2 regions of the Hydrogenophaga sp. NH-16 genome follow, and region 2 is predicted to be linked to the other one. Evidence: predicted binding sites of a transcription regulator. Region 2 holds the regulator's gene; the other holds the start of a gene.

Region 1 (3,405 bases), 650 kb from region 2:
CCCCCAGCAGCGCGTTCAGCCGCGCCAGCGGCTGGCCGTCGCGGTGGCGGTCCAGCAGGCCGGCCCAGATGCGCGAGGACGCGATCACCGCCAGGCCCAGCAGCGCGTAGAAGGTGGACACCGCCGCCGCGCTGGCGCCCTGCTCGCGCAGCAGCGCGATCACGAAAGTCATGTAGCCGATGTAGCCGATGCCGAAGCCCATGTAACCCAGCAGGCCGAAGGCAAAGTCGCGCCAGCGGAAGGGGCGCAGCGACACCGTGGACCCGGCGGCACCGCTGGCGGCCTGCGGCGGCGTGGCCTCCAGCCGGTCCAGCACGCGGGCCGGCCAGACCATCAGCGCCGTGGCGCCCGCGCACAGCAGCGCCATCGCCCACCAGCCCCAGGACCAGGCGTGCGGCCGTCCCTGCGCCATGTCCAGCACCAGCGGCACCCCCAGCGCCGACAGCGCGATGCCGATGCCCGTGCCCCCGTAGTACAGGCCCAGCAGCAGGCCGCTGCGCTGTGGCTGCCGCGTCCCCAGCCGCGCCGCCAGCAGGCCACCGGTGCTGAACACCAGGCCGCTGGCCACACCCGCCAGCAGCCGCTGCAGCAGCAGCGCCGCGGCACTGGTGAAAAAGCCGCTGGCCGCCATGAACAGCGTGGCCAGCACGGCCCCGACCACGAACAGCCGGCTGGGCGACGTGCGCTGCAGCAGCCGGGCCATGGCCATCGCGCCGAGCAGGTAGCCCACGGCGTTGGCCGTGTTCATCGACCCGGCCAGCGCATAGCTCCAGCCCAGGTCCTCGCGCATCGGTGGCAGCAGCAGCCCGTAGGCAAAGCGTGTGATGCCCAGCGACACCGCCGCACCGAGCGAGAGCGCCAGGGCCAGGCGCCCATAGGGAATGGGGTCGTGAGGCAAGGAAAGAGGCATCCGCCCATTGTGGCGCGCCAAGGCAGCCGCGACCCGCGCAGCGGTGGGGCGTGGGGGCTCCGAATTCAGCGCAGGGCCGCTCCCAAGCTGAATTCGCGCCCCCTCGGGGGGCAGCGACCCGCGTCAGCGGCGGAGCGTGGGGGCCATGCCTTACCCGCCGAGACCGACCGGCGCCGGCGCCTTCATCACGATGCGGGTGAACAGGCGGTCGAACTGCGGGTCGCGCGGAATGCGGCCGTTCAGCGGGTCCTGGTTGGTCGCGAAGGCGGCGTTGAGCGCGTGCCAGTCGGTTTCGGTGAGGTGGCGCTCGGCCTCCGGCAGGATCACGGTCTCTTCCAGCCGCATGTGCTCCAGATAGAAGTCGACATAGCGCGTGACCTCGTCGACGAAGGCCGCCCGGCGCCCGTCGCCCAGCAACTCCCAGGCCACCAGCATGTGCATGAGTTCGCGCACCCGGGGCTCGCCGCGCAGGTGGTCGCGCTCCAGCTGGTCGATGGTGGCCATGGTGTGCGGCGCGGCCTTGACCACGCGCGGGAACAGCAGGTCCGACTCCTTGGGGTGGTGGTGACGTTCGGGAAACTCGTCGATGTAGAACAGCATCGCGCGCAGCACATCAAAAAAGCGGCTGGAATCGTCCAGGCCGTTGACCTCGGGCCCGCGCCGCACCAGCTGCATCAGCGACTGCAGCATGGCTGCCAGGGTGGCGTGTTCTTCGCGAATGACGCGCAGGGCTTCGTGGGTCATGGGTGTTGTCTCCGGCTGTGCATAGCCGACCGTCCGGTCGGCGAATGGTTCCCCGAATATGGCGGAACCGGGTGCCAGGGGGTTTGATACATGTCAAGCCTCGCGGGGCGGCACCCGCCGAAGGGGGTGGGTCTTACAAGTCGTTGCATACCAAAGTGCTAGCATTTTTGGGGTTCCCGGGCCTTGCCTGGTTCTGTCCACCGCTGTCACACCACCCACCATGAAACCCATCCGAATCGCCCTCCTCGCCCTGTCCCTGGGCGCCGCCAGCTGCGCCACCACCGCCAGCGAAACCCCGGAAGCCCCGCCCCCGCTCGGGCTGCTGGAAAGCAAGACCTACCTGGACTGTATGAAGAAGGCCAACGGGCGCGTGGAGCAGGCGCCGTGCATCCAGAAAGAGCTGGCCTGGCAGAAGGATCAGCTGAACCAGTTGTACGAAGCCCTGGCCAGACAGCTGAACGAGTCGCAGCGGGCCGAGCTGACGAAGTCCCAGAACGCATGGAAGACGTTCATCGAACAGGAAGGCACCCTGGCACAGAGCGTCTACGACCCGCAGGGACTGGACATGGGAGTCGATGAGAACGAAATCCGCTGGACCGCACAGCGTCGCCAGCAGCTGCAACGCCACCTGACCATCACCAGGCTCGGCAAATAAGCACCACGGTCCAGAGAGACCGATTCAGGGGGAAAGACAATGAAACACATCGATATCAATGACGCGGCACAACGTGCCGGAGCGGTGTACTTCGTCGTGGGACGAGGCACCGAAGGAGGCCCTGCCTCGTACCGCTTGAGCGTCGCCGGGGTGGGCCCCCAGGAATGGGGAACCGTCTCTGCCGTAGCAGCGAACAGTGGTTATTCGCTCGGGTCCATCCAGGTCGACCTCGGGCAGCGTGGCACCTGGCCATTGGGAGCCGTGAACGGCAGGTCTCTCCTGCCCGGAGAGACCACCTATGTGGATGCGGTGATCACCCAGACTTCGGCCTATGCCCGTACCCACCAGCTGCCCTTCCCCGACGACAGGGCCGGCCTCGCTGAACTGAGAAGCGATCTGCTCAGTCATGGCAACGGCCAGCGGAACCGACCTTCCATTCGGTTCATCTCCGCCGAGCACCGGGACACCTTCAACGCCTGGGCGGGTTCAGATGCAGGAAAGCAGTGGATTCACAGAAACATCGACTTTCCACAGGTCCAGGCGGTGGCCGACGCAGCCAAGGAGGTCATCGACCAGCATGGCCAACACATTCCGGAACAGCGCCGCTTCGAGGTGCTGTGCATCCTCGCAAAGAACGCCAACCAGCACCCTGCCTCGTACCGGGAACTGGTCGGTTCGTTGAAGGGGGGAGCGGACTATGAGAGGTTCATGAACAAAGTGGCCGAACTGAACGGTTCGGTGCCCAACTACGACGCGGACAAAGCCGGCGAACTCGCCCGCCAGTACCAGGAGAACTTCCAGAAACCCGGCAACGCGCTGGCGATGGAAGCCGCGCACCGCCAGGTGGCCAGCGACCGCTACCGCCCTTCCGAAGAACGCCACATCCCCGAGATCCAGACCGCCCTCGCCGCCTACCGGCGCGATGTCAACGACCCGTCGGTGCTCGACCGCGGGGACCAGGGCAACGAGGTCCGGCTGCTGCAGCAGGCCTTGCAGCGCAACGGCAAGTCCCTCAAGGACGACAGCGATTTCGGCGCGGGCACCGAGCGCCTGCTCACCGAGTTCCAGCGCGAACACCGGCTCGCCCCGACCGGCT
Region 2 (3,405 bases):
AACTCGGCAGCGACGATTCGCCGTTGCGGCTTGAAACGCGCCGGAAGATGCGCGTAGGCATACAGCGCGATGCGGTCGGGGCGCAACTGGTTGACCTGGGCAAGCGTACGGGCAAACGACTCAGGGGTCTGCAGCGGCAATCCATAGATGAGGTCCACATTCACCGACTCAAACCCGATCTTGCGGGCTGTCTCGACCAGAGCGAACACCTGTTCGGCCGGCTGAACCCGGTGCACCGCTTTCTGAACAGCGGGATCGAAATCCTGTACACCGAAACTCAGTCGGTTAAAACCCAACCTGGCCAGTGTCTGCAAGCGCTGGTCCGTCACCGTGCGGGGGTCAACCTCGATGGAGTACTCGCCTCCGGGCACGAGCGTGAAGTTGCGCCGGATCATCGTCAGGAGGTCTTCCAGCTCGGCGTCGGACAGGAAGGTGGGCGTCCCTCCTCCCAGATGCAGCTGGGACACGGCATGCCCTTTGCCGAAATGCTGTACCTGCAGCTCCACCTCACGCGACAGATACCGCAGGTATTCCGCAGCCCTTTCGTGGTGTTTGGTGATGACCTTGTTGCAGGCGCAGTAGTAGCAGACAGACTCGCAGAAAGGAATATGTACGTACAACGACAGCGGCAACGCGAGCGAGCCTGCCCGACGTTGTTCCAGCGCCTGGATGTAGTCGCTCTCCGTGAACGCTTCTACAAAGCGGTCCGCGGTGGGGTACGAGGTGTAGCGGGGCCCCGGGATGTCGAATCGCTTGAGCAATTCGTCTGAAATGGCGTGACTCACAAACAATTCTCCAGTTCTCAGCGCGAATGTGCACCAAGGCGGAAATCGCACCCTTGATCAAGATCAAGGGCCATCCAAGCCCCGGGTTTTCCCCCATGCTCGCAACGAGGATGAGAGCGCCCGCCTTGCTGGCACTTGTGGCCATGCGTTAAGCTTCGGGCGAAATCTGGAAGATTTATGGACATTCACAGCATCAAAGTCGCCTGTTCCAGCTGCAACCTTCGGGAGTTGTGTTTGCCAATGGGCCTCAATCCCGAGGAAATGGGCAAGCTGGACACCGTGATCTCCACGCGCAGGAGGATCAAGCGGGGAACCGCGCTGTTCAACACCGGCGACAAGTTCACTTCGCTCTACGCAGTGCGCTCGGGCTTCTTCAAAACCTGCGTGACCACGGCCGATGGGCGAGACCAGGTCACCGGCTTCCAGATGACCGGAGAAATCATCGGCATGGACGGCATCGTCAGCGACCGCCATTCCTGCGACGCGATTGCGCTTGAGGACGCCGAGGTCTGTGTGATGCCGTTTGACCAGGTCGAGGAACTCTCGCGGGAGTTCACCACACTGCAACACCATGTCCACAAGATCATGAGCCGGGAAATCGTCCGCGATCACAGTGTCATGCTGCTGCTGGGCAGCATGCGTGCCGAGGAACGTCTCGCAGCGTTCCTTCTCAATCTCGTCCAGCGTCTGCATGCACGAGGTTTCTCGCAGTCAGAGCTCATCCTTCGGATGACCCGGGAGGAGATTGGAAGTTACCTGGGCATGAAGCTCGAGACCGTGAGCAGGACTTTCTCGAAGTTCGTTGAGGAAGGCACCATCGAAGTCAAACAACGCTACGTACACATCAAGAACACCGATGCACTCAAGCAGATCGTGAACCCTCAGAGCTGCCGTTGAGTCTGGGCGTTTGAACGAAAGAAACCCCGCTTGGGCCCAAGGCCTGAGCGGGGTTTCTCTTTGTGTGCAAGCCGAGGGTTAGCCGCACCCGCCGTTGCGGGCGCAGTCCCGGGGGCGCTCCGCTTCGGGAACCGGGCAGCGGTTGACTTCGAACGGAGACATGGACAACAGGGTGGTCAGCGCGCTCGATGCCATGGTGACGCCCCAGAACACAAAGAACGCCAAGGTGTAGATGGCTTGGCGAGACAACTCCAGGGGGCTGCCGAACCAATGGAGATCACCAGGGTCGACCATGGCGAAAACAACCATCTCAAGCACGGCAGCCACCAGAAAGGCAGGCCAAGCTATCCACATCCACCGCTGAGCATTCATGAGCGTCACCTTCACTCCTGTGTTGTCACATCCGGTGGTGTGGCGTCCTACTTGGAGGGTGCCGCCGGGACGACGGGGGAGGCGGCGTGATTGCGGGCCTGATGGGCCGGCTGCAACTTGGCCATCGCATCGACCTTGGCCTGCCCTTCCAGTCGCTGAGCCGCCGCAAGATCCCTCTCGTAATCGGACTTGTTGAGCACAGGGTCTGGATTCTTCACGGCGATGACCACGGTGACCAGACCTGCAATGATGACCAGCAAAGGACCGCCCACCACCATCCACATGTGCGGGACCTTCCACCAAGGTGTGCTTGGTGCGCGGTCAACTGGACGAGAAATTGCTGACATGACTTGTTCCATAAGGCTTATAAATCCAGTTTAGCGCGGAACGATGAAGACCGCCTTCTCCACGACCTCGGACGCATCAGCGGCGGTGGACCGGACGGTGAACCGTATCGGGTGCGATCCGGCGGGTGCGGCGTTGGGCGGGATCTGCACCCGCACGGCGGCGGAACGCACTTCAGTGGAAAGCACGTCCACCTCGGTTTCCGACGCGATCATCACGCCCTCAAGACCGTCGACGCTGATCTGGTAGCGCTGCGGCGACTCGGTCGCATTCATGATCTGCAGGCGGAACACGTTTTCGATGCGCCCCTGCTCCACCATGCGCGCCAGCGCGCCACGGTCGCGAATCACATCAACTTTCAGCGGCGTGCGCAGGAAGAGACTGACAAACACAGCCAGGGTGATGACCGCCAGAACGCTGGAGTAGACGAGCACCCTGGGACGGAAAGCGTGGCGGACCATCTGCTCACGGGTCCAGCCCTTGGCCATGCCGTTCTGCGTCGAGTACTTGACCAGTCCTCGCGGATAGCCCACCTTGTCCATCACCTCATCACAGACATCGATGCAGGCACCACAGCCAATGCATTCGTACTGCAGTCCGTTGCGGATGTCGATGCCCGTCGGACAGACCTGCACGCAGAGCGTGCAGTCGACGCAAGCCCCAAGGCCCAGGGTCTTGGGGTCGGCTTTCTTCGAACGTGCTCCGCGCGGCTCTCCACGCGCCTTGTCGTAGGTCACGATCATCGTGTCCTTGTCGAACATGGCGCTCTGGAAGCGGGCGTAGGGACACATGTACTTGCAGACCTGCTCGCGCATGAAGCCCGCGTTGCCGTAGGTCGCGAAGCCGTAGAAGAAGATCCAGAAGGTCTGCCAAGGCCCCAGTGAAGCGGCCAGGCTCAGACTCGCCAGCTCCCGGATGGGTGTGAAGTAGCCAACGAACGTGAAGCCGGTCCAGAGGGCGAACAGGACCCACAGGGCGTGCTTGAGCGAACGCTTGCCGACCTTGC

The links. The regulator FNR, encoded in region 2, switches genes on or off when oxygen is low (the NO sensors DNR and NnrR bind a similar motif). The targets are predictions, from matches to a motif close to TTGATNNNNATCAA.
Region 1: the regulator FNR is predicted to act here: its motif matches at 1,738-1,751, upstream of DD542_RS17680 (hemerythrin domain-containing protein).

Annotation. Positions count from the first base shown of each region.
Region 1 is NZ_CP029344.1:3,656,569-3,659,973, forward strand. It holds gene DD542_RS17675 (YbfB/YjiJ family MFS transporter) at 1-910, opposite strand, end outside; gene DD542_RS17680 (hemerythrin domain-containing protein) at 1,061-1,654, opposite strand; gene DD542_RS17685 (lysozyme inhibitor LprI family protein) at 1,875-2,309, shown strand; gene DD542_RS17690 (peptidoglycan-binding domain-containing protein) at 2,571-3,405, shown strand, end outside.
Region 2 is NZ_CP029344.1:3,007,640-3,011,044, forward strand. It holds gene hemN (oxygen-independent coproporphyrinogen III oxidase) at 1-785, opposite strand, end outside; gene fnr (fumarate/nitrate reduction transcriptional regulator Fnr) at 963-1,682, shown strand; gene DD542_RS14475 (hypothetical protein) at 1,761-2,054, opposite strand; gene DD542_RS14480 (FixH family protein) at 2,102-2,338, opposite strand; gene ccoG (cytochrome c oxidase accessory protein CcoG) at 2,432-3,405, opposite strand, start outside.